One region of the Virgibacillus sp. GM2-2 genome, then DNA from elsewhere that is predicted to be linked to it. Evidence: riboswitches for the same ligand, from Rfam matches in the RefSeq annotation. Region 1 holds a riboswitch; each other region holds the start of a gene.

Region 1 (8,848 bases):
AGTAAATTTTTTTGAGTACATACATGTAAGGTTTTTCATGTAGGATGTAGGGGAGTGATCCGATGCAAACGTTAACAGCGAAAGATTTAACTCTTGGTTACGGTGAAGACATAATCATTGACGATTTAAATATAGAAATACCTAAAGGTGAAATCACAGTATTTATCGGTGGAAATGGATGCGGTAAATCAACATTACTAAGATCATTGGCGCGTTTACTAAAGCCAAAGGGTGGAGATGTTGTTTTAGATGGTGAGGATATCGCCAAACTGGGAACAAAAGAAGTTGCTAAAAAGCTTTCTATCTTACCACAAAGTCCTGTAACACCAGAAGGTTTAACGGTAATGGAGCTTGTAAAGCAGGGTCGTCATCCATACCGTGGCTTTTTGAAGCAATGGTCAAAAGATGATGAAAGTGCCGTACTTAAAGCACTAGAATCAACGAACATGCTTGAATTAAAAGATCGTGCTGTTGATTCTTTATCTGGTGGACAGCGTCAAAGAGCTTGGATAGCAATGACGCTAGCACAAGAAACAGATACCATTTTACTTGATGAACCTACGACATATTTAGATATGACACATCAAATTGATGTATTGGATTTATTATTTGAATTAAATGAAAAGGATGGGCGTACTGTTGTCATGGTACTGCACGATTTAAATCTAGCATGTCGATATGCTCATCATGTTGTAGCAATTAAAGACAAAAAGGTTTATGCACAGGGTAAACCTGAAGAAATTATCAATTGTAACTTAGTTCACGACGTTTTTGAGATGAAATGTGATGTAACATTCGATCCTATGTTTGGAACTCCAATGTGTATTCCGCACGGTAAAGGACGTTGTATTTTCGCAAATAGCGCCCAACAATTAACAAATCAAACTGTATAATGATTAAGGCTGGTATAGAGGAATCTATGCCAGCCTTTTTTACGCTGATAGGAAAGTATAAGTTTTTATGGATATCAGTATAAGGGACTAAGGCTTTCGCCATTAAAGCTTGGCGATAAGCCAAGTTTTCTAATAACGTCAGAAATTATAAATTATGGTAAACCTTATAAGAAAACCCTGGCATTCGCTATTAAGGACAAGGCGAATGTCAGGGTTTTCTAACACTGATAGGAAAATATTAGTTTTATGGATATCAGTATAAGGGCAACTAAGGCTTTCGCCATTAAAGCTTGGCGATAAGCCAAGTTTTCTAATGAACTTTTTCTTCCCATACATGCTTCTCGAAAATTAAGCCAAATTAATAGTAGGAGGTGCAACATGGATAAGAAAAAGTTTTATGTTAATATGGGTACACAAGAGGTTTCACAAATTAAATATGGGAACAATGCTGATTTCATTATTCATGCGACAGATGAAGAGGTTATATTGTTACGCGAGAAATTGAATGATATGGACGATGCCAATTTTCGTGCTTTCTTTCGTGCACACGTGCCGATCATGTCTTATCACAATGACCAATCGAATGATGATTATGATGATGGAATGACAGGTGCTTTTCAAATGTTGTATGATTTAGGTGATGAAAAAACACGAGAACATATTGAATCGATGGGAATATTATCTGATAGACATTTGTAATGAGTAGATGAATTCTCATTAATTTAGTCAAAAGTAGTTTATACTAGCTGCTTTAAAGGAACATAATAAGAGATAGACAATTTAATTAACGGGGAAAAAGGCAGCTGAAATAATGAATACATTTAGAGATTATTATAACAATGAGGTTAAATTAACATTTGAAGATCATTATTTTTCCAAAGAACCAAAGCATGTTTGGGTAATTTGTACGTATCAAAATCGTTGGCTACTAACTAATCATAAAGATCGAGGAATGGAATTTCCTGGTGGCAAGGTAGAACCAGGTGAAACAGCTGAAGATGCCGCAATACGTGAAGTAAAAGAAGAAACTGGCGGGTCAGTTGATCGGTTAGATTATGTTGGTCAATACTATGTTAAAGGCAAGGGCGGGACGGTAATAAAAAATGTTTATTTTGCTAACGTCAATAAACTCATTGAGCAGTCTACTTACTATGAAACCCATGGACCAGTCTTGTTAGATAACATACCTAAAAATGTCCGTAAAAACACAAAATACAGCTTTATTATGAAGGACGATGTTTTAACCTATTGTATGGAAAAAATTAAAAGTGAATATTTATCAAAGTAAACGTGTTTTCCTGAAGGGAGACACTTTCTTTGTTCAATTGTACATGCACTAGGTTACAATAGAGTAATATTCAAAAGGAAAAGCCAGCCTTTTGAGACTGGCTCTCTTCAATTATTTTAACCTTTATAAAGTGGACCCGCTTGAGCAATTTCCTTATCAGCTTGTGTGAAATTCTTAAAGTTTTCATGGAATTTCATTGCAAGCTTTTTCGCTTCCGCATCGTAAGCTTCTTTGTCAGCCCAAGTACTTCTAGGAACCAATACTTCGTCTGGAACACCAGGAACGTGCATTGGCGTTTCAAGACCGAAGACATCGTCCTTCGTAGTTTCAACAGTGTTTAACTCACCTTCAAGTGCTGCATGAACCATTGCTCGTGTATAGGAGAGTTTCATACGATTTCCGACACCATATGAACCACCAGTCCAACCGGTGTTCACTAAAAATACGTTTGTGTTAAATTGATCAATTTTTTCCCCAAGCATTTTTGCATAGGTCGACGGTGCTAGTGGCAAGAATGGTGAACCAAAGCAAGCTGAGAAAGTTGCTTGTGGCTCTGTCACGCCACGTTCTGTTCCAGCTAATTTACTTGTATAGCCACTTAAAAAGTGATACATTGCTTGTTCTTTTGTTAATTTACTGATCGGTGGTAGTGTACCAGATGCATCAGCTGTCAAAAAGATAATTGTATTTGGGTGACCAGCTACACTAGGTGTTACAATATTATCGATATTATCTAGTGGATATGCTGCACGTGTATTTTCCGTTAGAGATGTATCATCGTAATCTGGGATACGTGAATCTTTATCAAGAATTACATTTTCTAATACGGACCCAAATCGAATTGCGTTGTAGATTTGTGGTTCTTTTTCTTCTGATAGGTTGATACATTTTGCATAGCATCCACCTTCGATATTAAACACACCGTTTGGACTCCACCCATGCTCATCGTCCCCGATTAGTTTGCGATATGGGTCAGCCGATAGAGTAGTTTTTCCTGTACCAGAAAGTCCAAAGAATAATGCTACATCGCCCTCTTGACCAACGTTAGCAGAGCAGTGCATGGATAATACTTCTCGCTGTGGTAAAAGATAGTTCATAACAGAGAAAATTGATTTTTTAATTTCTCCTGCATATTCAGTACCACCAATTAAAATAATGCGTTTCTTGAACGAAACTAGGATAAAAGTTTCTGAATTAGTTCCATCAACTGCAGGATCAGCTTTAAAGGTTGGCGCTGATATAACAGTAAACTCTGGATTATGTGTTGATAATTCATCTTCTGTCGGCGTAATGAAAAGTTGACGCGCAAATAAATTGTGCCAAGCATATTCGTTAATTACTTGGATTGGCAAACGATACTTTTTGTCAGCACCTGCGAATCCTTTGAACTGAAAAAGTTCATCTTTTTCTTTTAAGTAATTAATTACTTTACCGTACAAATTATCAAAAGATGCTTCATCAATTTCCTGGTTTACTGCGCCCCAATCAATAAGATTTTCACACGATTCGTCACGGACAATGAATTTATCCTTTGGAGAACGTCCAGTATATTTTCCAGTAGTTGCTTGAATTGCGCCAGTTGCAGTTAATGTACCTTCATGACGATCTAAAATTCTTTCGACTAAACGAGGTACAGATAAATTTTTTTGTACATTTTTATTAGAAATTAGCTCCTGTAACAATGATGATTGTTCCACCGATTTCATGTATCATACCTACCTTTTGGATGGATTTTATTTTTTACAAAATAAGAAGTAATCAAGATTTTATAAATCTGTTTATTAGTATAACACATTCATAAAATTAATCCATACTATTATATTATTTTATTAAAGCTGTCATATAATGTTCGAAAAAAGTTGACATGATGAGGGGTTTTCGATACGATAAGTTTCGAGCGGATACTCTCTTATTTAGAGTCGGCGGAGGGACAGACCCGATGAAACCCAGCAACCATCACAAGTGTGAAAAGGTGCTAACCTGAAGCAAGGATGACTCCTTGAACAATAAGAGGAAATGGCCACAACACCTTTCCTCCTGAACAGGAAGGGCTTTTTTTGTTTTTAAGGACCTTGAACAATTGTACTATAACAAATAGAGTTCCGTAACACAATTATAAAGGGAGGATTTAGCCATATGGCTTCAAATCGTCGTTTATTTACATCTGAATCTGTCACAGAGGGACACCCAGATAAGATATGTGATCAGATCTCAGACGCAATTTTAGATGAAATTTTAAAGAAAGATCCAAATGCTCGAGTAGCATGTGAAACAACCGTAACAACAGGCTTAGTATTAGTATCTGGAGAAATCTCCACGAATACGTATGTTGATATTCCTGCTATTGTAAGACAAACAATTAAAGATATTGGTTATACACGTGCAAAGTTTGGCTTTGATGCAGATACTTGCGCAGTTTTAACTGCAATTGATGAACAGTCTGCTGATATTGCCGGCGGAGTAAATACTGCACTCGAGGCACGTCAAGGAAAAATGACAGATGATGAAATCGCTGCAATTGGTGCAGGAGACCAAGGTTTAATGTTTGGCTTCGCATGTGACGAAACGGATGAATTAATGCCGTTACCTATCGCTTTAGCACATAAACTAGCGAAACGTTTGTCAGATGTGCGTAAGGACGAAACACTAGCTTACCTACGCCCAGATGGAAAAACACAAGTAACTGTTGAATACGATGAAAACGATAAACCAGTTAAAGTAGATACAATTGTTATTTCAACGCAACACCATCAAGATGTGACGACAGAGCAAATTGAAAAAGATTTAATTGAACAAGTTATTCGTCCTGTCGTACCAGAAAATTTACTTGATGAATCAACAAAATACTTTATTAATCCAACTGGCCGATTCGTTATCGGTGGTCCTCAGGGTGATGCTGGATTAACTGGGAGAAAAATTATTGTAGACACGTATGGCGGATACGCACGTCATGGTGGTGGCGCGTTTAGTGGAAAGGACTCTACTAAAGTTGACCGTTCTGCTGCTTATGCAGCACGATACGTTGCCAAGAATATCGTTGCCGCTGACCTCGCTAAAACGTGTGAAGTACAATTAGCGTATGCTATCGGTGTAGCAGAGCCAGTATCGATTGCAATCAACACATTTGGCACTGGTAAAGTTAGTGAAGAAGCATTGGTTCAAGCTGTTCGTAAGTTATTTGATCTAAGACCAGCAGGAATCATTCGTATGCTAGATCTACAAAAACCAATTTTCCGTAATACATCTGCCTATGGGCACTTTGGTCGTACAGATATTTTGTTCCCTTGGGAAAAAACAGATAAATTAGAAGAGCTAAAAGCATTGACGAAATAAAATGAAGCGAAAGTATCCAGATTTGGATGCTTTCGCTTTTTCTTATCTTAAGAGCAAAGAAAGTATAAACGAAAAGCTGTCTAGCTCCAGCGCCCAGCAACTATCAAACTTCACACTCCTCCACTGCGATAAGTCAACATCGGCTCGTACCTCACCGTGTTTCCTTTATCTCATTTCGGGGTGCTCCAGTTTGTACGTTGCTAAACGGGCGCTTACGCTTTTCTTATAAAGATGTATGATGTTTATAGTATTGCCCTTTTTCAACATACGTCTTTCTCACACGTTCCATATCTTGATAGTCTTCATCCGTTAGTTCGCGAACAACTTTTGCAGGTCTTCCGAGCGCCAATGTATGAGGAGGAATTTTTTTGCCCGGTGGAACTAGGCTTCCAGCACCAAGAAATGCATGTTCTCCAATTTCAGCACCATCTAATACGATGGATCCCATTCCGATTAGAGCATTTTTACGAACAATAGCTGAATGCAATGTTACTTGATGACCAACGGTTACATCATCCTCTACAATGACTGGGTTGTTCGGGCTTTGGTGGACCATGGATAAATCCTGAATGCTAACCCTTTTACCAATTCGCGTTGGTGCAACATCGCCACGAATAACTGTATTAAACCAAATATTTGTTTCTTCACCAATCGTTACATCCCCGGTAATTACTGCGCCTTTTGCGATATATGCTGTATCATGTATAGTAGGTGTACTGTTTTTATAGTGGTGTATCATTTGTATCCTCCTAATTTGATGGTGTATATATAAATAGTATACCAAATATTTTCAACGAGAATGGAGGAAGTGTCTTGCTACAACAAGTTCCAACTTCTTCAATTAAACTTATGAGTGATGTTTATATAAAAATCTTCCCTGAAGTTCGAAAAGAGCTAGCATTTTGGACACGCCATGCCCAGCAGATTCCTAATTCGGAATTACGTAGTCAAGCATTAGCAAGTATTTCGACCAAGCGATTTCATTGTCAGGGCGGAGGAGTTTATGCTCTTTTAGCTGGTGACCATTGGAGAGAAGCTATTCGATTTATCGTTGCCTATCAAACAATTAGTGATTATTTGGATAACCTTTGTGATCGTAGCACATCGCTAGACCCAGAAGATTTTAGATTGTTACATCAATCAATGCTTGATGCACTGGATCCAGACTATCATGTAAAAAATTATTATGCCCTACGAGATGATCAGAATGATGGTGATTATCTTAATGATTTGGTACGGACATGTCAAAAGGCATTAAAAGTTATTCCTAAATTTGAAACTATTCAACCTTTTATAAGGAAGCTTTGCAGTCTTTACGGAGATTTGCAGGTGCATAAACATGTTGATAAAAATGAACGTGTACCAAGGTTAACCAACTGGTTTGCAACTTATAAAGAAGAGTTTCCTCAGCTGAAATGGCATGAATTTTCCGCTGCTGCAGGATCAACACTAGGTATCTTTTGCTTAGTCTCTTACGCACTCGATGATAAGATTTCCACTAAACTAGCTAGTGAAATTTATAGTGGATATTTTCCATATATGCAAGGTCTACATATTTTGTTAGACTATTATATTGATCAAAAAGAGGATGAAACCGAAGCAGATTTAAACTTTTGTACGTATTATGATAATCAGTCAGAACTAGTGGAAAGACTGCAGTTTTTTGTAAAACATGCACGCAATAACGTAAGACTTTTACCAAACCATCCATTTCACGAAATGGTTGTAAATGGCTTAGTGGGATTATACTTAGGTGATTGGAAAGTTAACGAATTAAAAGGTGCAGAAAGAACAAAAAGATCTCTGCTTGGTATTAGTGGTACGAAAGCTAAATTTTTTCATTGGAATACAAAAGTTTATTACAAGTTTACAAAAAATGACCGAAAACAAAAATGACTCCAGCGCTGGAGTCATTTTCTTATAAAACTTTACTTAAGAAAGCCTGTGTCCGTTCGTGCTGTGGATTATCGAATAAATGCTGCGGAACATTTTCCTCGACAATTAGTCCTTCATCAATGTATAGGACACGATCGCTGACCTCACGAGCAAATCCCATTTCGTGCGTAACAACAACCATTGTCATTCCTTCATTTGCTAATTGTTTCATTACCTCTAGTACATCGCCCACCATTTCAGGATCTAGTGCAGAGGTCGGCTCATCAAATAACATGATTTTAGGATTCATTGCCAGTGCACGAGCAATTGCAACACGTTGTTTTTGTCCGCCTGAAAGTGATCCAGGATAGCTATCGGCTTTTTCGCTCAATCCTACTTTTGCTAAAAGTTCTTGGGCTTTCTTAACTGCCTCTTGTTTGGATGTTCCACGTGTTTTCATTGGTGCAAGGATAATATTTTCCATAACTGTTTTATGCGGAAAAAGATTAAACTGTTGAAATACCATTCCAACTTCTTGTCGTACCTCGTTAATGTTAACGTTTTTGTTTGTAATGTCATTGCCATCGATGATTACATGACCGCCAGTAATATCTTCCAGTCGATTTAAACATCGTAGAAACGTACTTTTACCTGACCCAGACGCACCAATCACACATACTACTTCTCGTTCTTTTATTGAAACGCTTATATCTTTTAAAACTTCAAGCTTTCCAAAGGATTTTTTTAGGTTTTTTACTTCAATCATTGTCATCGTAATTCAAATCTCCTTTCTAGAAAACTAGCAAGTAAGGATAATAGATAAATTATGATAAAATACATTACCCCAACAGCAATCCAGATGTTGAAGGCTTCAAAAGTTCGTGCAATCGCAACTTGACCTCGTTGTGTTAAATCGGCAATTCCGATTACAGATAGTAAAGACGTATCTTTTAAACTAATAATTCCTTGGTTTGTAAAAGCTGGAAGCATACGACGAAATGCCTGTGGTAATATAATGTGTCGCATGTTTTGTGTGCCTGTAAGACCTAAAGAACGTGCGGCTTCCGTTTGTCCTTTATCCATGGACTGAATTCCTGCCCGAATAATCTCTGCAAAATAAGCACCGGCATTAATTGCAACTGTGATGATACCAGCAGTTTCACGATCGAGTGAAATGAATTCTAGTGAATTTAACCCGAAATAAAAAAAGAATAATTGGACCAGTATAGGTGTGCCACGGACTGCATCAATAAATATTTTTGCTATCCAATTCAGTATCTTTAAAGGTGCTAAGCGGAGTAAAGCCATAATTAAGCCAATAATAAAACCAATAATTATTGCAACTGCGAAGATATAAAGCGTAACCTTCAATCCTTCCCATAAATAGGGAAGTGTTTCGATAATAACGTCCATCAATTCAACCCCTTCATTAAAACAGACGCGCTATAAAAGCGCGCCT
Region 2 (8,848 bases), on a different contig from region 1:
TAGTTTAATAAACGCTGATAGTGGGTGATAATTAAGCAACCAAATTCATCGTTACGTAACTTATTAATTCCTTTAGAAACAACTTTCAATGCGTCAATATCAAGACCAGAATCAATTTCATCTAAAATTGCAATAGCTGGCTTAATCATCATTAATTGAAGAATCTCATTACGCTTCTTCTCTCCACCTGAAAAACCTTCATTTAAGTAACGCTGTGCCATATTCTTATCAATTTCTAGATAATCTAATGCACTATCCATTTCTTTAATAAACTTCATTAATGAAATTTCGTCACCTTCTTCGCGACGTGCATTTACAGAAGAACGTAAGAAATCAGAAGTAGTTACACCACTAATTTCACTTGGATATTGCATTCCTAGGAAAAGACCAGCACGTGCACGTTCGTCTACTTCCATTTCCAGAACATCTTCTCCATCAAGAAGTACGCTACCTTCCGTTATTTCATACTTAGGATGCCCCATAATTGCTGATGCTAGTGTCGATTTACCTGTACCATTCGGTCCCATTACTGCATGGAATTCGCCACCTTTTATCGTAAGGTTTACCCCTTTTAATATTTCACTATCTTCAATGGATACATGAAGATTTTTAATTTCTAGTGTAGATCCTGCCATATCAATACCTCCAATTACTTTTATATGCTATTTTTCAAATGGAAACTTATATCCATTCTCAATTTATTCTCATTACAATCTTAAAGCATTTCGAATGTATAATCAACTCTTTTAAACCGTGAAAGTAAGGGACTTCAGTTTGGGAACTTTGCCTATAGAAGGGATATTTCGTGGATCTATAGCTGTGAGGTTGTTTCTGCTAGAAAAGATATGGCTTTGTACCCTGTCTCGGCAAGCTAAGGTCCCAAAATCGATCAAAATTTCGAGTTTCTACTATTATATGTACAAAGAAAATGTTGGTAAAGCGACTAATCGCTTTACCAACATTTTGCAAAATCTATTTGTGTAGTTGACTATCAAGTTCAGCACTAATGTGTTTACATTGTTCATATTCGTTCTGACGTTTCTTTTCAACCTTGATTTGATTCTCAAGCTTACGTCCATATTCTGCATAACCCATATTATGTGATTGATGCATCGCCTTCTCCATCTCTGGAGTGTAATTCATTCTTATCCCACTATAAATAGTGAATCATCCTTTCGATTTAATTACATAAATAACACTAACACATATAATTTACCCGGACAAAACGCAAATAAACGTGAGATTTCATGTAAAAATGAATATACACTCCGACGATGAAGTTAGCGACTTTTTCTTATTATATCTTGCCAATTACTCCGATTTACTGAGTAATACTCATTATTTGTGAAAAATCTTAATTTTTTCCATCTACTGGAACAACAGCACCGTCAAATTCTTTTAGAATAAAGTTCTGTATTTCTTCAGAATGTAAAACATCAACAAGTGTATTCAATGCTTTATTATCCTTATCTTCTTCCTTAACTGCTACTACATTTACATATGGCGATTCTGATCCTTCCAAAATTAATGCATCCTCTGAAGGATTCAGTTCTGCTTGGATAGCATAGTTTGTATTGATTGCCACTAAAGCATCTTCTTCAGATTGATACATATCAGGTAAAAACGCTGCATCAATGTCACTTGAGAACTGAAGGTTTAAAGGATTTTCTACTATGTCGTCAACCGTTGCCTCTACTTTGTTAATACCATCAGCAAGTTTTATTAATCCTTTGCTTTCTAGTAATGAAAGGATTCGGCCGTGATCGGCTACAGAACGACTCATGATAACTTCAGTACCTTCTGGGATATCTTCCACATTTTTAATTGTTTTCGAATATATTCCAATTGGTTCAATATGAATTCCGCCGATATGCGTAAAATTGTAGCCTAATTCTTCTTTTTGGTTTTTCAAGTATGGAATGTGCTGGAAATAGTTTGCATCTAAATCTCCGCTAGCTAAGTCTTGATTCGGTAAAACATAATCTTGGTATTCCTCGATGTTTAAGGTAATACCTTTTTCTTCAAGGATTGGTTTTGCTTTCTCTAGAATTTGCGCATGAGGTACACTTGATGCACCCACAGTTATTTCTTTATCGCTACCACTACTCTTTTCTTCGTTACCTCCACATGCAACCAATGTCAATAAGACTAAAAATGATACGAATGCTATTATCTTTTTCATGTTTGTCTCCCCTTATCTTTTATCTAATTTGTTTGAAATAAAGTCTCCAATGAACTGAAAAATAAATACAATAATGACAATTAATATGGTACAAACTAGTACAACGTCAAAATCATGTCGCTGAAATCCATAAAAATATGCATAGTTCCCGAGTCCCCCTGCACCGATTACACCAGCCATTGCTGTATAACCAATTAAGGCAATCGCCGTTACTGTTAATCCTGAAATAAGTGCTGGCATTGATTCTGGTAGCAATACGCGGAAAATAATTGTTTTTGTTTTTGCCCCCATTGCCTTGGCTGCCTCTACGACTCCTTTATCAACCTCCCTCAATGCTATTTCAACCAACCGTCCATAAAATGGTGCGGCTCCGATAATCAGTGCAGGCAATGCTGCATTTGGTCCACGGATGGTTCCAATTAAAAACTCGGTAAACGGGAATAATAATAAAATCAAAATAATAAACGGAATCGCTCTAAATATATTAACTAATGAAGCAACAATTAGGTTTACGAATTTATTTTGCCAAATGCCATCTTTCGCAGTTAAATATAAAAGTAACCCTAGAACCGTCCCCAAAATAAACGTTCCTATTAATGCCAAGATTGTCATGTAAAATGTTTCATACGTGGCAATCCAGAAATCCTGTACATCCAAATTTGGAAAAAAATTAGCTAGCATCGCGAAGCACCTCCACTTCAACTGAGGTCTGCTCTTTGATATACGTTACAGCTTGCTCCAATTCATTCTGATCACCAATCAATTGAACGAATAACGTTCCATAAGCCCCGCGCTGTGTTTGAGTTATTTTTCCTTGCAAGATATTGATGTCAATTTGATATTTCTTAGATAACTGACTGATAAGCGCTTGATTTGTTGTTTCACCAACAAAATGGAGTCGAACAATTTTACCCTGTTCGTAGCTTTCAATGATTTCCTGAACACTTTCATTTTCATCGCTTGAACCCATAACCTGTTCAACAAATTTCTTTGTAACCTGTTGTTTTGGACGTAAAAATATATCCAATACATCGCCTTGTTCCACAATCCTGCCATTTTCCATAACCGCTACTTGGTTACAAATTTTTCGAATCACATGCATCTCGTGTGTGATTAAAATAATCGTTAAGCCAAGCTTTTTATTGATGTCTACTAATAAGTCTAAAATGGAGTTGGTTGTCTCTGGATCTAGCGCTGACGTTGCCTCGTCACAAAGCAATATCTTTGGGTTATTTGCTAACGCTCTAGCAATACCTACACGTTGCTTTTGTCCCCCGCTCAATTGTGAAGGGTAGGCATTTTCGCGACCTGCTAGCCCAACTAATCGTATTAACTCTGTAACCCTTTCATCTCGCTCGCGTTTTGGAATGCCCGCTATTTCCAGTGGAAAGGCGATATTATCTTGAACCGTTCGTGACCACAAGAGGTTAAAATGCTGAAATATCATTCCTATTTCTTGTCTAGCCAAACGTAATTGCTTCGTGTTCAAAGCAGTTACTTCTTGGTCATCGATAACAACGCGACCACCTGTCGGCTCCTCGAGTCTGTTAAGTAGACGAACGAACGTACTTTTTCCAGCACCACTGTAACCAATGACACCAAATATTTCACCTTCCTTTATTTTCAACGACAAATCATCAACCGCATGAATGGCTGACTTGCCAGTACTAAATTGTTTACGTAATCCTTCGATCGAAATCATGACAAAACCTCCAATAAAACAGCTACTGAGCATTGATATTCTGCTCATTTTCTTCTTAACAACGCAAAAAACGCCTTTCTGTAAGAGAACAGAAAGACGTAAATAATTAGCCTTCACGTTCTCTCATCTTTCAAAGCCAAAGCTTCGCAGGAATTAGCACCTTTCAAACAATAATTTGTTTGAAGGTTGCCGCGGTTTCATAGGGCCAGCCCCTCCACCGCTCTTGATAAGAGAGTAAAAAGTATTTGGTTGTTAAAATCTATAAATCAAATCGTACCACCTGAATAAGCAGGTGTCAACAACTATTTTTTAAGTTGCAAAAAGTTTTGGCTCATATTTCATCAAATACGTATAGATATTTGGTATCGATTGAAATGCATACACTTTCTCTTTGATTTCATTTTCATCCTTTATTAGCAAACAAGGCACACTTTCCACCTGTGCATCCTGCATGAACGAAGGATATAACGAGGCGTTCATCTCGAGAAAAATCTCTTCTTTATGAACAGACTCAATCTGGTTTAACATCGATTTCGCCAAATGACAGGTACCACAAAACGGCGTATAAATATATAAAAAATAATGATCTTGCTTTAATTTTTCTTCTGTTATTGGTTGCAATGCAATCACCTTACGTCAAAAATATCGGGTTTACATTTATACGCTTACTAACTAACGCAGTCGCAAGCGCAGAAGCAGGAGTAGTTGCTACTTCGCGAAATTCGCTACTAACATAAATATGTTCTGCATGCGGAAGCTCTCTGGCCAATTGCTTACGAAGTTTTACTCCAGCACTGTCCTCATCCGCCAAAATATACACTTCTTTGTTATCTAAATCATACGTATCTAACAGCTCATCGAACTTGGCTACACCAAGTGTTCCATTCGTACAAATAATCGTAACGGGGTCTGTAATAATTTTTTCAATTTGCTTTTTATCTGTTAACCCCTCAACAATAATTACTTTGTCTGAATCAGGTGCAATCATGACATATCACTCCTCATGAATTCAAGCAAAAAACCTCTTACGATATCCTATGATGCGAATAAGGCTGACTACACTCCTTTTTTAAAAAGGAGTAAGCCAGCCAACCATTCATCTATTTAATTAATCTTCATTAGTCATTTCTTCGTATTTTTCTGCTGACATTAGGTTATCAAACTCACCTTCATCAGACGGTTCAACAACTACCATCCAAGCTTTTTCATATGGTGATTCGTTTACAAATTCTGGACTATCTTCAAGCTCTTCGTTAATTTCAACTACTTTTCCGCTAATCGGAGCATATAATTCAGAAACTGTTTTAACTGATTCAACGCTACCAAACGGTTCGTCAGCTTCAATTTCTTCTCCAACCTCTGGAAGCTCGACAAATACGATATCCCCTAGTTCAGATTGTGCGAAATCAGTAATTCCGATTCGTACTTTGCCATCTTCTTTTTTTACCCATTCGTGTTCCTCTGAATACAATAAGTCTTTTGGTAAGCTCATCTACAATCCCTCCAAGAATAATTAAACTGTTATTTTTTCCATGTATGATTAAAGATATCTTCTTTAAATCCAACGGTTACATTTTCACCATCTGTAGTGATTGGCCGCTTAATCAGCATGCCATCATTCGCAAGCAACTCTGCCATTTTTTCATTTGATGCATCAGTAATTTTTTCTTTGATGTTATTTTCGCGATAGCTTTTCCCACTTGTATTGAAAAATTTTTTGGCAGGAAGATCGCTTTTTTGCATCATTTCTAGCAGCGTTTCTTTTGATGGTGTTTCCTCAACAATATGTATACTAGTATAATCGATATTGTTATCATCTAGCCATTTTTTTGCCTTTTTACACGTACCACAATTAGGATACCAATAAAACGTTAATGCCACAAGTCTACCTCCTTTATTCTTACGTTGATTATAGCAAATATAGTGGCAGACGGTCGATGGAAATGCTGGAGATTATCGTGATGGATATGGTGGGTTCGGCAATTATTGGGGCTGTTCTGGCATTTCTGTGCGGTGGTTCGGCATTTATTGGAGTTGTTCCGGTATTTCTGTGCAGTGGTTCGGCATTTACTGGAGGTGGTCCGGCATTTCTGTACGGCAATTCGGCATTTATTGGATTGTCAGACAATCCAAGTATAGTGTGATCAGTTGGATCGTATGTATTTTTCTAGGCATTAGAACAAACATCATAAACAGAGCCGCAATCACATGACTGCGGCTCCTCTTTCACTAGACTTAAACTACATAACGCTCTTCTTCAATAATTTTCGCTGCGATTTCACGTTTCTTAGAAATCACGTCAGTTGGTGTGTGGCGAGTTAGTTTGCGTAATGATGATAACATCATGCGCAGGTTGTCACCTTTTTCAACTGCAATCAATGTTTCTTTTGCATCAGCTTCAATACGATTAAATGCTTCTTGAACATATACTTGCGTGTATAGAAGTTTTTGTTTATTTTTCTCTTCGCCAGATTTGTTAATTGCTTTTTCTGTACGAAGAATTGTTGCTTCCATGTTGTATACTTCGTTCGTCATATCAGCTAGATTCACAAGGATTTCCTGTTCATTCTCTAGTTTTTGCATGTATTTTTGTGCAGCTAATCCAGCACCAAGTAATACCATTTTCTTCGCGTTTCTTAGCAAATATTTCTCTTGCTCAAGTGGCTCTGTTCCAGGTTCTTCTGGCATCATCATCATTAATTCTTCCTGTAAACTTTGTGCTTTTTGCAATAATGGCAGTTCACCTTTCATCGCTTTTTTCAACAAAGTACCAGGTACGATTAAACGGTTAATTTCGTTTGTTCCTTCAAAAATTCGGTTAATACGTGAATCGCGGTACATACGTGCAACTTCGTATTCTTCCATGAAACCATACCCACCGTGCAACTGCACAGCTTCATCCGCAACATAATCTAAACATTCAGTTGCTGAGTATTTATTCATCGAACATTCGATTTGGTATTCTGCGATAGCACGTGCCACTTCACGGCCGTCTTTTAACTGTTCATCGGTCAATGCGCCCATGCGTTGCTCGAATAAGCCAACGGTACGATAAACAGCACTCTCGTTTGCGTATGTTCTAGCAGCCATTGTAGCAAGTTTTTCTTGTGTTAATGAAAAGCTTGAAATTGGCGTGTTGAACTGTTTACGCTCGTTTACGTATTTCGTCGCTACTTCAATTCCACGTTTCGAACCGCCAACACCGCCGATTGCTAGTTTATAACGGCCAACGTTCAAAATGTTGAATGCAATAATGTGCCCGCGACCTTTTTCACCTAATAAGTTTTCAACAGGAACTTCAGCATCTTCTAAAATCAATGTACGGGTAGAAGAACTCTTGATTCCCATTTTTTCTTCCTCTTGACCAGTTGATACACCTGGGAAGTCACGCTCTACGATAAACGCAGTAAAATGTTCACCATCAACTTTTGCATACACAACGAATACATCCGCGAACGCCGAATTGGTGATCCATTGCTTTTCACCATTTAAAATATAATGCGTTCCTGCCTCGTTTAATTTAGCGGTAGTTTTAGCACCTAATGCATCGGAACCTGAAGACGGCTCTGTTAGCGCATATGCTGCCAATAATTCACCAGTTGCAAGCTTCGGTAAATACTTTTCCTTTTGCTGATCGTTTCCGAAAAATACAATTGGTAATGAACCAATACCAACGTGCGCACCGTGTGTTACTGAAAACCCACCTGCACGTGAAAATTTCTCCGTAATCAAGGATGAGCTGATTTTATCTAATGCTAATCCGCCGTACTCTTCTGGCACATCAGCACCAAGTAAACCAAGTTCTCCAGCTTTTTTCAATAGATCCACTGAATGCTCGAATTCATGGTTCTCTAGGTTTTCAACTTTCGGTAAAACTTCACCGACAACAAAATCTTCCGTGGTTTTCGCAATCATTTTATGTTCATCAGTGAAATCTTCTGGTGTAATCACATCATCAGCAGTAAGATCCTCGACTAAAAATGCCCCACCTTTAAAGATTTTTTCCTTTGTATCACTCATATTTAACGTCCCCTTTGTAATGGAATAAAAATCTGAAAGTCCTAACTAATATTGATTATTGTTTAATGTCTCTGTAGATGTAAACTGTGCACTAGTGAAAATTCATGTTTATCCTAACTACATCGCTGATTACCGCTTCTGGCAAGACTGATTTTTTTCGAGCGTACTGGAATGATTACATGCAGGATGGCACCTAGCGGACTCACGATACCTTATTTGGGTAAAATAACAGTAAATGCGGTTGTTATCGGACTCAGGATTCCTTATTTGGGTAAAAACAGTTGAAAATTATGTTTTTTAGCTGAATAAGGGATCCTGTGTCCGTTAACCCTCAAAATAAGGCTAAAAAAGGTAAATAAGGCATCCTCTGTCCGATACCAAGCATTGTCCCTGGCTGCATTATTAGTTCAGAATGTTCAGTTTACAGTTTACTGAAATTTTTCATTTAGATAGTAACGAAACATCTTTATAAACGCCACTTACAATAATTCAAACACTCCGGCAGCGCCCATTCCGCCACCGATACACATGGTCACTACACCAAATTGTACATTTCGACGCTTCATCTCGTGGATAAGGCTTAGTGTTAACTTAGTACCTGTGCATCCAAGCGGGTGACCAAGTGCGATTGCTCCACCGTTTACATTAACTTTATCTATATCAAGATCAAGTCCTTGAATAACGCGTACTGCTTGAGATGCGAATGCCTCATTTAATTCGAATAATCCAATATCAGAAAGCTGTAATCCAGCAATTTTTAATGCTTTCGGTACTGCTTCAATTGGACCTACACCCATAATTTCCGGTTCTACACCAGCTACTGCAAATGAACGAAATTTTACGAGTGGTGACAATCCTTCAGCTTCCGCTTTCTCACGATCCATTACAAGAACTGAGGCAGCTCCATCACTCATTTGTGAAGAGTTTCCAGCTGTTACAGACCC
Region 3 (8,848 bases), on a different contig from region 1:
GTCAACATCTAATACAACTTCATTATCGCCTTTAACTTCTTCTAAAATAAGCTGTTCAATGCGATTTGTACCTGTAATTCCACTTGGAGCGTAAGGTGTCAAAACTTTAACACTAGACTCCATTAATTTTTCCACGCTATGTTCATGTGCTCTAAATTTATCTCTACGATGTACTAGTGTTACGCTTTTCGCGATTGGTTCTAGCATAAGCGACCAGTCAACCGCGGAGTCTCCTCCACCAAGCAGTACGACATTCTGATCTTTGTACTGACTCATGTCTTTTACATGGTAGTGTAAGTTGATGCCTTCAAATTGGTCGCATTCACCAACGTTAAGACGACGTGGTTGAAATGCTCCGTTTCCGGCTGTAATGATCATTGTCTTTGTATAATGCACTTCTTTATCTGATGTTAACTTAATTGTGTTATCGTCTAGACGTTCAACCTTCTCAACAGCTTGATTCAACACAATCGTCGGATCAAACATGTTTGCTTGTTCTTCTAAGCTATCAACAAGTTCTTGCGCACCGACTTTCGGAAATCCAGCAATATCATATATATATTTTTCTGGATACAAAGCAGTAAGCTGCCCACCAGTATGTGGTAAACTTTCAATAATTTTAACACTTGCTTGCCTCATTCCACCATAAAAGGCAGTGAACAAGCCAACTGGACCTGCACCTATAATGGTAACATCGTACACTTTATCTGACATGGTAAATTCCCCCATTAAACAGTTTCAATTTTCCCATCATGCCTATATTATCACAAAAAGACAGGCTATGTGTATTTTTGATAACAAAAGCGATAAAATTACGAAAACATTAAATTTTATAACATAAAATTAAGGGTTGAAAGTATAGAGAAAAGGGGCTAAGATTGTTTTTAGACATTTACATTACGATTATGTGACAAAATAATACATAATTCGACTCTTTTTTTATGCAATCATTCGTGAAATATGTCACAAACATCGTAATACATGATAATGTACGAAATTAAAAGATGGAAGTGATGAGAGAGATGAGTAAGCCTAATATTGTTATTTTAGGTGCCGGGTACGGTGGGATTATGACTGCAGTTAATCTGCAAAAATCTTTGGGGGTAAACGAAGCAACTATTACATTAGTTAACAAGCACGACTATCATTACCAAACCACTTGGTTACATGAAAACGCTGCTGGAACATTGCATCAGGATCGTACACGTATTGCAATAAAAGAAGTTATCAACATGAGCAAAGTAAATTTCGTCAAAGATACAGTAATTTCTATTAAGCCAGAAGAGAAAAAAGTAAAGCTTAAGGGTGGAGAGCTGAGTTATGACTATTTAGTAGTTGCATTAGGCTTTGAAGCTGCTACTTTTGGTATCCCTGGTCTTGATGAGCATGCGTTCAAAATTGGTAGTATTAATAGTGCTCGTTTGATTCGAGAGCATATTGAATATAATTTTGCTATGTACAATAATGAAAAGGAACCGAACGACGCCCGACTAAATATCGTTGTTGGCGGTGGTGGTTTCACAGGCATTGAATTCGTTGGTGAATTAGCAAACCGTGTTCCTGAGCTGTGTAAGGAATATGATATTGATAAGAACAAAGTTCGCATTATTAATGTTGAGGGTGCGCCAACCGTTCTTCCAGGATTTGATCCTGATCTAGTTGAATATGCAATGAATTCATTAGAAGCACGTGGTGTTGAATTTATAACTGGAGCGATGCTGAAGGAATGTAAACCAGACAGCATTGTATTTGAAAAAAATGATAAGCTTGAAGAAATTCCAACCATGACTACAGTTTGGGCTGCCGGAGTTCGTGCTAACTCTATTGTTGAAAATTCAGGATTCGAAACGAACCGCGGTAAAATTGAAGTTCGTAGTGATATGCGTGCTCCAGATTATGATGATGTATTTGTTGTCGGTGATTGTGCACTGATTATGAATGAAGAAAGTGGTCGTCCGTTTCCACCAACTGCCCAAATTGCTATCCAAATGGCTGAAGCTGTTGCACATAATGTGAAAGCAATTGCACTAGGAAAAGGTGAAGTGGAAAGCTTTGAACCAAAGATTCTTGGTACTGTAGCATCATTAGGGCATGACGATGCGATTGGTGTTGTGTTAAATGGTCGCAAGATGTTTGGTTGGAAAGCAACTGTAATGAAAAAAGTAATCGATAATCGCTACCTACTAAAGCTGGGTGGACCAGGACTTTTATTTAAAAAAGGTAAGTTTAATATTTTTAATTAATTTTTCCGAGCAAAGGCAAAGTTGCTGCCTTTGCTTTTTCTACGTTTTCCGATAAAATATAACATGTGATTATGACTGTACGAGGGAGGATACACAGTGATTCAACTTATCATGTCCATCTTACTCTTTTTAGTAATATTTTTTGGACTTGCATTTATACTAAACATGCTTTTACGTAGAACCTGGTTAATGGCATTTATTTATCCGTTTGTCGTATTAATAATTGTTGATGATATTTCTACTGGATCTTATTTTACTGATCTTTCGGGATCACTCTCGATAGCATTTACTAAATTAATGGAAGTTACCCCAGTAGATATTATTATTTTAAGTTCAGGATTTATTGGAACGATTATTTCAGGTTTCGTTATAAAATTTTTGAGAAAAAGCGGATATCAAATGTTTTAGTCTATAGAGCGTTAACCATTTTGGGAAACGCTCTTTTTTCATATTCTAAAAAATTTCAGAATTCTTCTTGACTTTTTATCATATCGTATGTAATATAGCTTTTAACATTTAAATATGAAATTTTTCTTATCCAGAGAGGTGGAGGGACTGGCCCTTTGATACCTCAGCAACAGGTTTTTAAAACACTGTGCTAATTCCAGAAGCGTAACGCTTGAAGATAAGAAGAGAACTAGTCTGGTGACCAACCCTCTTCTTATATAAGAAGGGGGTTTTTTCGTGTGAATAATACATAGCTTGTTCGAAATCAAACGGCGTAAAAATTTGAATGAAAGAGGGAATTGAAATGACGGTTACTTTAACAAAAGCACCTTTTCGTGCAGATCATGTGGGAAGTTTATTACGACCAGAAAGCATACATGAAGCAAGAAAACAATTTAAAGAAGGCGTAATCAATGCTGTACAGTTACGTGAAGTTGAAACGAAAGAAATTAAGCGAATTGTTGACAAGCAAATTGAAGTAGGACTTGAGGCTGTTACAGATGGTGAATTCAGACGTTCTTGGTGGCACTTGGACTTTTTGGAGCACTTAAATGGTATCGAAGGATTTGTCCCTGACCAAGGCTATGTTTTTCAAGGTGAAGAGACGGAAAGGTATAATATCCGGAATGTTGGTAAGCTATCATTTAATGCGAACCATCCGTTTATCAACGACTTTATCGAGTTCAATGAGATCGTTGACGGGCGTGCTGTAGCCAAACAAACGATACCAAGTCCAAACCAGTTGTTTCACTTAGGTATTCGTGACTCGAAACTTTACCCGACATTAGAAACATATGCAGATGATATTGTTCTTGCTTATCGGGAGGCAGTTAAAGCATTCTACGAAGCAGGCGTACGTTATTTACAATTTGATGATGTATATATTGCCGGACTAAATGCGGACAGTCTTGCCCCTTATGAACCAGGTTACTCAAGACAGGAATTAATAGATTTAGCACTCCATGTAATCAATAGCGTATTGGAAGATAAACCTGATGATTTAGCTGTTACAACGCATTTGTGCCGTGGAAACTATAAATCGACATGGGCATTTAAAGGGAGTTATGCACATATTGCACCAACACTACTAGCAAAGGAAAAAGTGGACGGATTTTTCTTAGAGTATGATGATGATCGTTCCGGTGATTTTAAGCCGTTAAAACATGTACCAAATGATGGAGCAAGGGTCGTTGTAGGGACGATTACATCAAAAAGTGGTGAACTAGAAGATAAAGAGAAAGTAATAGAACGAATAAAAGAAGCATCTAAGTATATTCCTTTAAGTCAACTATGTTTAAGCCCGCAATGCGGATTTGCTTCCACACATCACGGAAATATTTTAACGGAAGAACAACAATGGGATAAATTAAAGTTCATCGTTGATATAGCAAAAGAAGTTTGGAAGTAAGACAATTTTATAAATAATGGGGAGGAATAATAAATGAGCGAACAAAAAGCTAACTACCAATTGGAAACAATTTTGTTACACGGGGGACAGGAGCCTGATCCGACAACAGGCTCCAGAGCGGTACCAATTTATCAAACGAGTTCCTATGTATTTGATAATACTGATCATGCACAGCAATTATTTGCGCTTCAAGAGCAGGGTAATATTTATACACGCATTGGCAATCCAACTGTTGATGTTCTTGAAAAGCGAATTGCATTGTTGGAAGACGGTGTAGCAGCTGTAGCAACATCTTCCGGAATGGCAGCGATTGCTTTAGCAATTTTGAATATTGCTGGAGCAGGGGACGAGATTGTTGCATCAGCCAATTTGTATGGTGGCACGTATAATTTGTTTTCCACAACGCTTCCGAGATACGGCATTCATGTAAAATTTGTTGATCAATCTGATCCAGAAAATTTTAGAACAGCCATTACTCCAAAAACAAGGGCGGTATTTGCTGAGACTATCGGAAATCCGAGCTTAAATATTCTTGATATAGAAGCGGTTGCAGGTATTGCGCATGAAGCGGGTGTACCATTAATCATTGATAATACGTTCGCAACACCGTATGTATGTAAACCAATAAACTATGGAGCAGACATCGTTGTTCATTCAGCAACAAAGTGGATTGGCGGTCACGGGAATTCCATAGGAGGCTTGGTTGTAGATAGTGGAAAATTTGATTACAATTCGGAAAAATTCCCTGGATTCACAGAACCAGACCAAAGCTACCATGGTTTGCGCTATGCCACTGATCTTGAAGGTGTAGCATTCATAACAAAACTCCGGGTCCAATTGTTACGTGATCTAGGGGCATGTCTTAGTCCATTTAATGCATTTTTATTACTACAAGGGCTTGAAACACTCCATTTAAGGATTAAGGAACATAATCGGAACGCGGAACAGATTGCTCGTTATCTAGTGAATCATCCAGGAGTGGACTGGGTTACGCACCCGAGTTTAGAAAATCATCCTTCCCACGAAACGGCGAAAAAATATTTTAATGAAGGATTCGGATCGATTGTGAATTTTGGTATCAAAGGAGGAAAGGAAGCTGGACGTACCCTTATTGATAACATCTCACTGTGGTCCCACCTTGCAAATGTTGGGGATGCAAAATCGCTTATTATTCATCCTGCAACAACTACCCATCAGCAGTTAGGTGATGATGAATTGAAAACAACCGGTGTTACACCAGATCTTGTTAGGCTTTCAGTTGGTATCGAATCTATCCGCGATTTGATTGAAACACTTGATCAGGCAATATCTATTGCGACAAGTCTTGAAAAACAGAAATTGTAATACGGAGGATCTCGATGAAACATACGAACATCAATACAGCGGCTGAACATGGCACTATTCAAATGGCTTCACTAACACTTGAATCCGGACAAAAGTTGAAAGACATCTCAATTGCCTTTGAACGTGCGGGTTCAAAGGAAGCTCCTGTTTTGCTCATTTGTCATGCATTGACTGGAAATCACATTACAGTTGGAAGTGAAAAACAGCCTGGATGGTGGTCTGGGCTTGTCGGTGAAAACAAGTGGATTGATACCTCGCATTGGCAGGTTATTACGATGAACGTGCTTGGCGGTTGTAGCGGCTCAACCGGACCAGTTAGTATAAATCCGGCGAATCAGTGTCCGTATCGTGCTGACTTTCCATTAATTACAGTACGTGACATTGTTAAAGCACAGTATCAAGCGCTACAGTTGATGAACATTAAACGTGTTAGGGCAGTCATAGGTGCTTCACTTGGAGGTATGCAGGTTTTGGAGTGGGGGTTACTGTATCCTGATTTTGTCGAGAAACTTATTCCGATAGCTGTGACTCCTTATTTAAGTGACTATGCGATATCATACAATGCAGTTGCTCGAACAGCAATTACTACTGATCCAGCATGGTGTAATGGATATTATGATTCCGAAAATCCACCAGCAAATGGATTAGGAATAGCTCGAATGATCGGGATGATCACGTATCGGTCGGCAGAACTTTATAATGAAAGATTCGCACGAAAGCAAGTAACATCTTGTAAATCAGGGCTTGAGAACCATACATTTGAAATAGAGTCATACCTCGATTATCAGGGAAAGAAGCTTGCATCAAGATTTGACGCAAACAGTTATCTATATTTATTAAAAGCGATGGATAACTATGATATAGGGCGGAATAGGGGCGGATGGAAACAGGCACTCGAAAATTTGCACGTTCCTATCCATGCTTTTGCATTTAAAGGAGATTTGTTATATCCGCCAGAAGAGGTCAGGAAGCTAGTGCACAATCCAAAAGATTTTTATGAAATTGATACAAATTTTGGTCATGATGGATTTCTTGTAGAATACGAAAAGTGGGGGCCGATTTTAAAGGAGTGTTTACATGACGATTAAAGTAGCATTGTTGGGTCTTGGAACAGTTGGCAGCAGCGTCTATAGGGCAATTCATACACATCAACAACAGCTACAACAAGTTCTAGGTACGGAAGTTGAAGTTGTTGGCGTACTTGTTAAAAATTCAAGTAAGCCACGGTCAATTGGTAAGAACGTTATGCTTACAACACAGTTAGATGACATTCTCTCAATTCCACATTTGGATATAGTTGTCGAAGCAATCGTTGGCCGAGATCCAGCAAAAGATTACATCCTTCAATTTTTAGAAAACAGAATACATGTTATCTCAGCTAACAAAGAACTAATTGCCCATGAAGGCGAAAAGCTTATTGAACTAGCAGAACGAAATGGTGTTAAATTCGTGTACGAAGCGGCAGTTGGTGGTGGTATTCCAGTAATTCGAACGATTAACCAGTTGCTTCGAATTAATCGAATTGTAAAAATCGAAGCTATCTTAAATGGAACCTCCAACTATGTGTTAACAGAAATGCGTAATAAACATATCTCTTTTCAAAAGGCATTAGCAAATGCTCAACAAGCTGGTTACGCTGAAGCAGATCCAACGAATGATGTAGAAGGATGGGATGCATTTTACAAGCTAATGATTCTTAGTCAATTGATTCATGGTACACAACCAGTGTGGGGTGGAGTGGAAAGACTAGGGATTACACAGGTGTCACAACAAGATTTCAGAGAAAAAGCAACTGAAAGTAAACGTGTTAAACTCGTTGCTTCATTAGAAAAAATTGATGGTCAACTAAATGCTAGTATTAAACCTCTGGACCTGGACGAACAACATCCACTGTTTTCTATAGAAGGTGTAGATAATGCAATTCATATCAAAACGGATCTTCTAGGTGAGCTTCTTTTAAAGGGTCCTGGAGCAGGTGGTAACCCAACAGCTAGTGCCATCATCGAGGACTTAGCGGAGATTTGTTTACTAGAAAAACATATTCGAAAACCTTTACGTGTAAACTAAATAGGCAACCATATTAACTCATATTAGCTAATAAACCGAATAGCCATGTCAACTAGCATACCAATGCATAAAGATTGGTATGCTATTTTTCTTGATTTGATAAATGATACCATTAATAACTTACGTATGATAGCTATTAGTACGGTGTTTTTCTGATTTTTTTATAACGTCAGAAAGTTATGGTAGACCTTATAAGAAAAACTTCGGCACTCGCTATTAAGGACGAGGCGAATGTCGAGTTTTTCTAACGGTTGTGCATAATCAACATAAATTAGAAAAGAATAATGGAAGAAAAAAGTTAATAAGGAGTGTGTGCAAGATGGGTGAATTCAGTCATTTTAGATTTGGACAAAAGGCTCCAAATAATGGTGTATATATGGAAATTGGCGAAACAGGCAGCATGGTAAAGGACCCAAAGATTATTAAACTAAAGGCAGGAGAAAAATTCCCGCAAAATTCAAATCATGATCGTGTGTGGACTTTAGATAAAAACTAATTAAAGGGGCTATCCTTACTCGGACGGCCCTTTTTACAAGATTTTAACTAGAGATTTCGTATTTTCTGAGTATATTAATTATTAAATTGGTAACACTGTGCAGGTAGGTAGTTATTTATCTTATAACAAACAAACCGTTAAATAAAAATTTTAATGCTACCAATGAGGTGTTATCAATGAAAACAGCAAACTTTTTACGAAGAAGTGCAATGGTTCTATTATTTTTCACTGCAGTTTACGCAACATTATCATCCATTTCAAACATAACTTTCAAAGATGTTCATGTTTGGGCGGAGCAAAAGTCTCAAGAGTTTACTCCTTTTGTAGGGGAGACTGTTAATCAACGAGAAACGGCCTTAAAAGAAAAAACGTTGAATTTAGAAAAAGAACAAAAACGATATATTTCAAGTGATGAAATAGAAGGTCCAAAGACAATTGAGGAAGCAATGAATTTTGAACAGTATCCAAGTGCTACGGTTCTTGCGACCGGTTATACAGCAGGAGTTGAATCAACTGGTAAAACGCCAGATCATCCAATGTATGGAATTACGTATTCAGGTATTGAAGTGAAAAGAGATTTGTATTCTACTATAGCAGCTGATCTGGATGTATATCCAATTGGTACGATTATGTGGATTCCTGGTTATGGATACGGTGTAGTCGCTGATAAAGGTAGCGCGATAAATGGACATAAAATCGATTTGTATTATCCAACTGTTGCTGACGTTTATGAGCACTGGGGTAAAAAAGAAGTAGAGGTTCGTATTATTAAAATGGGTGATGGATCAATTACCGAAAAAGAACTAATAAAATTAAATAATAATGAAGCATTGCAAGTATTCC
Region 4 (6,418 bases), on a different contig from region 1:
AAGTGCGCCAGCTGAAAAACCTGTTACAGGTACTCCATCATCATAGGCAGCTTTAATTGCTTGTGAAATAGGAGTGTCAACGATGTAATCGGCATACAAATTTGTGTTACCACCAAGAATGATAATGCCAGAACTGTTTTGTATCCTCTGAACAGCATCCTCGTGAGGAGTCGATGGAAGAGGAATAGCATGAAAATTTGTTAACCCAAATTCCATTAAATCACTTTGAACCCGGGATATGTATTCCTCCCAGCCATCACGTTCGATAAACAAGATCGAAACAGGTTTATTGCTTTTTTGCACAATCAAACTAAATTCCCTTGCTAGTCTTGGTGTAAACGGCAGGCCACCACCGAACAAAAATAAATGTTTGTTCATTCGTATCACCCATTATCCTTAAGTATTGCATACTCCCTATCTAAAATACTCATCATGACATCGGTCTCATATTTGCCTTCGATTAACGCACCTTCACGTTCGAATCCTTCTTTTATGAAACCGCACTTTTCGTAACAAGCAATCGCTCGTTGATTGTACTCTAATACCCGCAAATCAACTCGGTGAAGTTTAAGTTCATCAAAAGCATACTGCAAAATTAATTGTGTTATTTCAGTACCCAATCCTTTTCCCCAAACTGTAGTATCAAACAGGCCAATAGCGTATCTTGCTCGATTATCCTCATCAGAAACAGTTAATCTAGCTTCGCCTATACATCTACCCTGGTATTCCACACACCAATTTAATTTTTGTGACAAAATTTGATCTACAAAATACTGTGCACCTTCCATCGTGAAAGGTTTTAAATTTTTAGTATTGCCACCGTACAATCTGATAAGTTCTACACTCCGTCCACATTTAAAACGATCATGAACATCACTGTCCATAGGCTTTCGAAGTAGCACGGATTTACCTTTTATGGTTGGGGAAATGTTCACGTTAATCACTCATTTCTTATTTAAATAATAAAAACATTCATTTTCAAAATGATTTTAATAAATTTATTTTATCATAATATTAGCCTTTAATTTCTTTTAACCAATGAAAACGAATAAAGTACTTGTTCTTTCATAAGGATAAGATGTTTAAAGCGAAACTAATGGATTACATACCATAATAAACATTTCTTGTGTTCGTTATTTCGACATACTATTCCTCAAAGCTCAATTATAATGAAGACATGCTACATAAAAAGGGAGTGTTTCCATTGAAGATAATCGTTAAGTTGTTGGCATTGTTTTTAATCTTAAGTTTACTGTTTTCATCAACTGCTTTTGCAAAAAGTGACCAGGCTAAAGAATCACTTGTAGCTTTAGGCGACTCGATTCCTTTCGGGTATAACCTAGGGCAAAACAACCATCATCCTTCCAAGTATGCCTATCCATTTTTGATTGGAGAAAATGCTGAACTTCGTGTTCGGAATCTTGGCGTTCCTGGCTGGCAAACCGAGCAAATGTTGATTGCTTTAAAATCTGATCAAAAATATCGGCAAGCTGTTAGACATGCAGATTATATTGCGTTAACGATCGGAAATAATGACTTACTACAGGCGTTAAGGGCTGCTCAGGATTCGAGTAACGGCAATCCGGAATTATTTATGCAGTCACTACAGCAACAAATTCAAAGCAGTAATTTGTTCGGTAATATCGGCAAAATCATTGCGGAAACGCGGACACTTACAGATGCACCGATTGTTATGTACAACGTTTATAATCCATTCCAGGTGGAGGATCCATTGCATACGGTTGGAATACAGATTCTACCTAGTATAAATCATCATTTTGCTGGACTAACCGCTTATTACAATGCAACTTACGATGATGTATTACTGGCTGATGCCTATACCGCATTTGGTCAAAACCAAGCAGCTTATGTAATTCAAGGTGACATCCATCCAACTATCAAAGGGCAAATGAAGCTTGCTGAGATTGGTTTGGAAGTATTGGGGCTAGAGTAACTGCCCATAAATCAAGCAGCCCAGCTAAGCTAGGCTGCCATTTCTTTTACATCATTTCCGATACAGTTTTCGCTTCAAGGAAGTTTAATAAATAATCTGGTCCACCAGCTTTTGCGTCGGTGCCGGACATTTTGAATCCGCCAAACGGATGGTATCCTACAATAGCCGCTGTGCAGCCACGATTGAAATATAGATTTCCAACTTGGAATTCATACCGCGCTCTATTTAAATGCTCACGGTTATTCGAAATCACTGCACCAGTCAATCCGTAGTCTGTATTATTTGCGATATCTAACATTTCATCAAAATCTTTTGCTTTAGTAAAACCAACGACTGGTCCAAAAATTTCTTCCTGCATAATAGTTGCTTTTGGATCAACATCAGCGAAAATCGTTGGGTAGACGAAGTACCCTTTCGAATCGTCGGTTTCACCACCAAATACGAGCTTTCCCTCATCTTTTCCTGTATCGATATATCCTTTAATTCTATCAAATTGCTTCTGGTTAATAACCGCACTCATATACGGATCTTCTTCCGTTGGATTCCCAACTGTTACGTCCTTAGCAAGCTGGATTGACTTTTCAAGCACTTCGTCATAAACATCTTTGTGAATCACCGCTCGCGAACAAGCCGAACATTTCTGGCCCTGGAATCCAAATGCGGAGTTGACAATTGATTCAGCCGCCAAGTCCAAATCAGCATTATCGTCAACGATAATCGTATCCTTACCACCCATCTCTATAACAGCTCGCTTTAAGAAGTTTTGCCCTTCTTGGACTTCAGCAGCACGCTTATAAATACGTGTTCCTGTTCCACGTGAACCTGTAAAGTTGATGAAATGGGTTTCAGGGTGGTCAACCAAATAATCACCGATTTCTTTTGGATCGCCAGTAAGAAAGTTTACTACGCCTTTTGGTAAGCCCGCTTCTTCTAAAGCTTCCACTAGCATATATGCAATAACTGGCGTATCCTCAGCTGGCTTCAACAGAACAGGGTTACCTGCTACAACCGGCCCTACAGTTGTCCCGCAAACTATCGCAAACGCAAAGTTCCATGGTGGGATTACGACACCTGGCCCCATCGGTTGATAGAAATAAGTATTGTTTTCATTTTCTCGATCGTTAATTTCCTTACCTTTACCAAGTTCAATTATTTGTCTGCCATAATACTCAAGAAAGTCAATTCCTTCCGCGGTATCGGCATCAGCTTGCCCCCATGGCTTCCCGGCTTCAAAAGACATCGTCGCTGAAAACTCATGTTTTCGGCGTCGGACAATTCCTGCTGCCTTGAACAATACCTCAGCTCGTTCCTCTGGAGTAAATCCTCGCCATTTCTTGAAAGCTTCCTGGGCTTTTTCCATCGCTTGATCTACATGCTTCTTTGTTGCCTTTGAAGCATATCCGATTACTTGTTCTTTATTTGACGGATTTACCGATGTCATTTTGTCTTCGGTAAAAACACGTTCTCCTCCAATTACAAGTGGATAATCCTTACCTAAACGGTTCTCCACCTCACGCAATGCAATCTTATATGCTTTTCGATTTTCTTCATTTGTAAAATCAGTAAACGGTTCATGTTTAAACGGTACTACCAACTCGATTACCTCCTTGAAATGGTTACTCTATAATAGGTGTTTCACGTTCTGGGATGTATTAAACATAGAAGAGTTAGCAAATCGAGCATAATGTAAAGTAGAACGATCGAACCTGCGTTATAACCGCGCATGAACAGATTGAAAACGCGCAGCAATTGTGCTGTCGCGCGTTTTCTATGGATTATTGATCGATTTATTTTGTTTGCTGCGCGTTTTGACCATAACAATGCGCGAATTATTTTAATCGCTTCAACTCACGCTGGTTATGTTCCATCAATGGTTTAATAAACCTTTCATATCGTTCCCAATGAAACGCTTCAATCTCTTCTGGAGTCATTTCCTTTACGATATCAGACACCGATGTTGATGGAGGCAATTTTTCAAACTCTTCCTCACTTAATTCTCTTACCTTTCCATTTTCCACAAAAATTCGCTTCACCAAAATCATCTCCTTTTAAAAAAATATATAAAAACCCCTTTATGCTTGGATTGCATAAAGGGGTCTCCTACCGACTTATCATCCAAAGCATACACTTTGCTGGTGTTAGCACCTTGCTTAAGCAGGTTGCTGTGACGTCGTTGAGCCAGATCTCTCAGTCACTCTTGATAACCTATTCACTTAATTTGTAGTATACAACAAATTCGCTAAAATGTCTTTTCGAACCCAACCTTCTTTTCCATCTTTTTTTATCAACGTGTAATCCTCACAGCTATCATCCACGATCGAAACGATATCACCTTTTTTGACATGGAGTTGCGTACACGATACGTCTGTTTTGACGGTATAGTTTCCATCTTCCTGTTGTTTAACATATTCGTTTTTTACGTAAAAATGCTTATTTGTCCCTAATTGCTTACAAAGCGAAAAACTATCGCCCGTTTCAATAGGAACAATTTCATAGTGCGGATACGTAATGGCACCCGTCATTTCCGATTCGGTACGAAAATCTTCCTGCACTTCACGTGTTTGGAAATGGTCCATATATGTATTCGAAAATGCATCTCCGTTTGTAGCAGTTTTGATAATAAACGCGTTTAATTGTCCTGTTGGTTTAATCACATTCCCGCCATCGATTGCAATGATTTTTTTATCGGTATCGATAATTGGATTATTTGCTGGTGCGTCTGTTGCATAATTTGCCACTGGCCAGTGGCCCACAATTACGTATTTGTCTGCGCGGTGGGTTTTTTCTAAAAACGTCGGCATCGCTATAGCTAAATCACGCTCTGTGTCCTTCCAATCTTCCACATCCTCAATTCCTGCGTGAACAAAGATATAGTTTGGCGTTTCAATTGCAGTTGGAAGTTCCATAAGCCAAGTGATTTCTTTTCCGAAATGCTCCAGCAAAATTACCTTTAGTTCTTTAACATCTGTATCTTCATTGATTTCAAAACCAATCTTTTCTGCCCACTCGCCTATAATTGATCTACGTTTCAAAACATAATGGATGAGCCTTGGATCCTCTACTAGTAGATTTTCAACAATCGAATCACAGTTTCCCTCTGTCACATGTACGTTAGCATTGGAAGCTTGCAGTGCCATTACATAATTTACAACCCCAATACTGTCACGACCCTTTTCACAAAGATCACCGTTAATAATTAGGTAATCTTCTTCGCTGAAATTTACTTTTGTTAATAGCCTTTTGAATAGCTCCAACTCCCCGTGAATATCCGAAATCACGATTACCCTTGCGTTAGTTGGTATGGATAGTTGATTGATTTTTTTCACTGTCATTTCCCCTTTTAATTATCTATCAATAGGTTACTATACTTTCGCACTATTCCGCAAAGTGAAATAGTGATAGACTTAGGGTTGAGTCCAATGAGGAGGAGAAATATGAAGGAAAACTGGGAACGAGTAAAACCGCTTTATTCACTTCCGAATCATGAACTTGAAGAAATGATCCACCATTTTTCGCCAGGCATGCAATTAGAATCTGTTCAATTATTAAGTGGGGGATTTAGTAATACAAATTACAAAGTAAAAATTAATTCTAGTGAAAAACCATTGGTATTGCGAATTAGTGATGAAAAGAAGTGTAGGTTCGAGAGCGCACTACACACCAAGTTGCACGAGTCACTGCCTGTTCCAGAAATCTATTATAGTCACTATCAAGGAAATGCATCCTTTTCCATCATGGAATGGAAAGAGGGGATACACCTGAAGGATACGATGTATAGTAACGATACTCTTTTTTTGAAAAAAGCAGCCTATTCTACAGGCTATTGGCTTGCTCAAATGAGAAAAAATACATTTACTCAAGCAGGACTTTTCAATGAAAATTTAGAAGTGACCGTACCGATGAAGGTAACGCCTGACACGTTTCTTTCGTTTATGGAAGAATTTTTAATAGACGGCCATACGGGTCACTGGCTAGGGGAAGAGCTAACTGAAAAACTGTGGAATTTCACACGAATGAACAGTCACCTTTTAAAAGATATTGATCCGACACCTGCACTTGTACATAGTGATTACAACGGCTTGAATATAGTGGTTGCGGAAAAAGAAGTTACTGGTATTATCGACTGGGAATTTGCTTTTGCTGGTCCAGTTCATGTAGACATTGGAAATATGTTGCGTTATGAAAACTTCTCCTCTATTACTGATTTCGAGAAAGCTTTTATTGACGGCTTACAATCTGGTGGCGTCATGTTGCAGAAAGATTGGAAGAAGCTCGCAAAGTTAGTTGATTTAATTGCTTTATGTGATCTGCTAAATAATAAACATGGAGGAGTCAACAAGGTTAGCGACGTTAAACGATTAGTCATGCAAACGATCGATAACTGGGATGATTATTGAAATGTGTACAAAACTCCAATTCATGGTATAATAAATACAGAAGTTCATAATATAGTAAAAACCGTAC

What was found. A riboswitch is a leader RNA that binds a small molecule or an ion and turns the genes downstream of it on or off. The one in region 1 is predicted to bind S-adenosylmethionine.
Region 2: it holds a riboswitch for S-adenosylmethionine, as region 1 does, so the genes downstream of both, ACY9Z2_RS06675 (methionine ABC transporter ATP-binding protein) here and metK (methionine adenosyltransferase) in region 1, are expected to answer to the same signal.
Region 3: it holds a riboswitch for S-adenosylmethionine, as region 1 does, so the genes downstream of both, ACY9Z2_RS18615 (5-methyltetrahydropteroyltriglutamate--homocysteine S-methyltransferase) here and metK (methionine adenosyltransferase) in region 1, are expected to answer to the same signal.
Region 4: it holds a riboswitch for S-adenosylmethionine, as region 1 does, so the genes downstream of both, ACY9Z2_RS02490 (hypothetical protein) here and metK (methionine adenosyltransferase) in region 1, are expected to answer to the same signal.

What each region holds. Positions count from the first base shown of each region.
Region 1 is NZ_JBUZWC010000023.1:5,866-14,713, reverse strand. Features, by position in the region: gene ACY9Z2_RS17960 (ABC transporter ATP-binding protein) at 63-893, shown strand; gene ACY9Z2_RS17955 (hydrolase) at 1,272-1,592, shown strand; gene ytkD (RNA deprotection pyrophosphohydrolase) at 1,705-2,181, shown strand; gene pckA (phosphoenolpyruvate carboxykinase (ATP)) at 2,298-3,887, opposite strand; SAM riboswitch class I at 4,088-4,194, shown strand; gene metK (methionine adenosyltransferase) at 4,318-5,514, shown strand; gene ACY9Z2_RS17935 (gamma carbonic anhydrase) at 5,738-6,253, opposite strand; gene ACY9Z2_RS17930 (tetraprenyl-beta-curcumene synthase family protein) at 6,328-7,410, shown strand; gene ACY9Z2_RS17925 (amino acid ABC transporter ATP-binding protein) at 7,433-8,161, opposite strand; gene ACY9Z2_RS17920 (amino acid ABC transporter permease) at 8,158-8,802, opposite strand.
Region 2 is NZ_JBUZWC010000004.1:48,708-57,555, forward strand. Features, by position in the region: gene sufC (Fe-S cluster assembly ATPase SufC) at 1-635, opposite strand, end outside; gene ACY9Z2_RS06660 (YuzK family famiily protein) at 973-1,143, opposite strand; gene ACY9Z2_RS06665 (MetQ/NlpA family ABC transporter substrate-binding protein) at 1,355-2,182, opposite strand; gene ACY9Z2_RS06670 (methionine ABC transporter permease) at 2,195-2,863, opposite strand; gene ACY9Z2_RS06675 (methionine ABC transporter ATP-binding protein) at 2,853-3,884, opposite strand; SAM riboswitch class I at 4,005-4,117, opposite strand; gene ACY9Z2_RS06680 (thioredoxin family protein) at 4,194-4,505, opposite strand; gene ACY9Z2_RS06685 (toprim domain-containing protein) at 4,516-4,872, opposite strand; gene gcvH (glycine cleavage system protein GcvH) at 4,993-5,376, opposite strand; gene ACY9Z2_RS06695 (arsenate reductase family protein) at 5,406-5,765, opposite strand; gene ACY9Z2_RS06700 (hypothetical protein) at 5,852-6,028, shown strand; gene ACY9Z2_RS06705 (acyl-CoA dehydrogenase FadE) at 6,120-7,904, opposite strand; gene ACY9Z2_RS06710 (acetyl-CoA C-acetyltransferase) at 8,384-8,848, opposite strand, start outside.
Region 3 is NZ_JBUZWC010000027.1:3,009-11,856, reverse strand. Features, by position in the region: gene ACY9Z2_RS18630 (NAD(P)/FAD-dependent oxidoreductase) at 1-714, opposite strand, end outside; gene ACY9Z2_RS18625 (NAD(P)/FAD-dependent oxidoreductase) at 1,023-2,243, shown strand; gene ACY9Z2_RS18620 (YuiB family protein) at 2,340-2,651, shown strand; SAM riboswitch class I at 2,775-2,875, shown strand; gene ACY9Z2_RS18615 (5-methyltetrahydropteroyltriglutamate--homocysteine S-methyltransferase) at 2,995-4,098, shown strand; gene ACY9Z2_RS18610 (O-acetylhomoserine aminocarboxypropyltransferase/cysteine synthase family protein) at 4,132-5,442, shown strand; gene metX (homoserine O-acetyltransferase MetX) at 5,457-6,530, shown strand; gene ACY9Z2_RS18600 (homoserine dehydrogenase) at 6,520-7,509, shown strand; gene ACY9Z2_RS18595 (YjzC family protein) at 7,829-8,005, shown strand; gene spsC (stationary phase survival protein SpsC) at 8,182-8,848, shown strand, end outside.
Region 4 is NZ_JBUZWC010000001.1:557,390-563,807, forward strand. Features, by position in the region: gene ACY9Z2_RS02470 (Type 1 glutamine amidotransferase-like domain-containing protein) at 1-378, opposite strand, end outside; gene ACY9Z2_RS02475 (GNAT family N-acetyltransferase) at 384-935, opposite strand; gene ACY9Z2_RS02480 (GDSL-type esterase/lipase family protein) at 1,205-1,954, shown strand; gene pruA (L-glutamate gamma-semialdehyde dehydrogenase) at 2,001-3,548, opposite strand; gene ACY9Z2_RS02490 (hypothetical protein) at 3,784-3,987, opposite strand; SAM riboswitch class I at 4,060-4,161, opposite strand; gene ACY9Z2_RS02495 (metallophosphoesterase) at 4,168-5,280, opposite strand; gene ACY9Z2_RS02500 (phosphotransferase family protein) at 5,389-6,351, shown strand.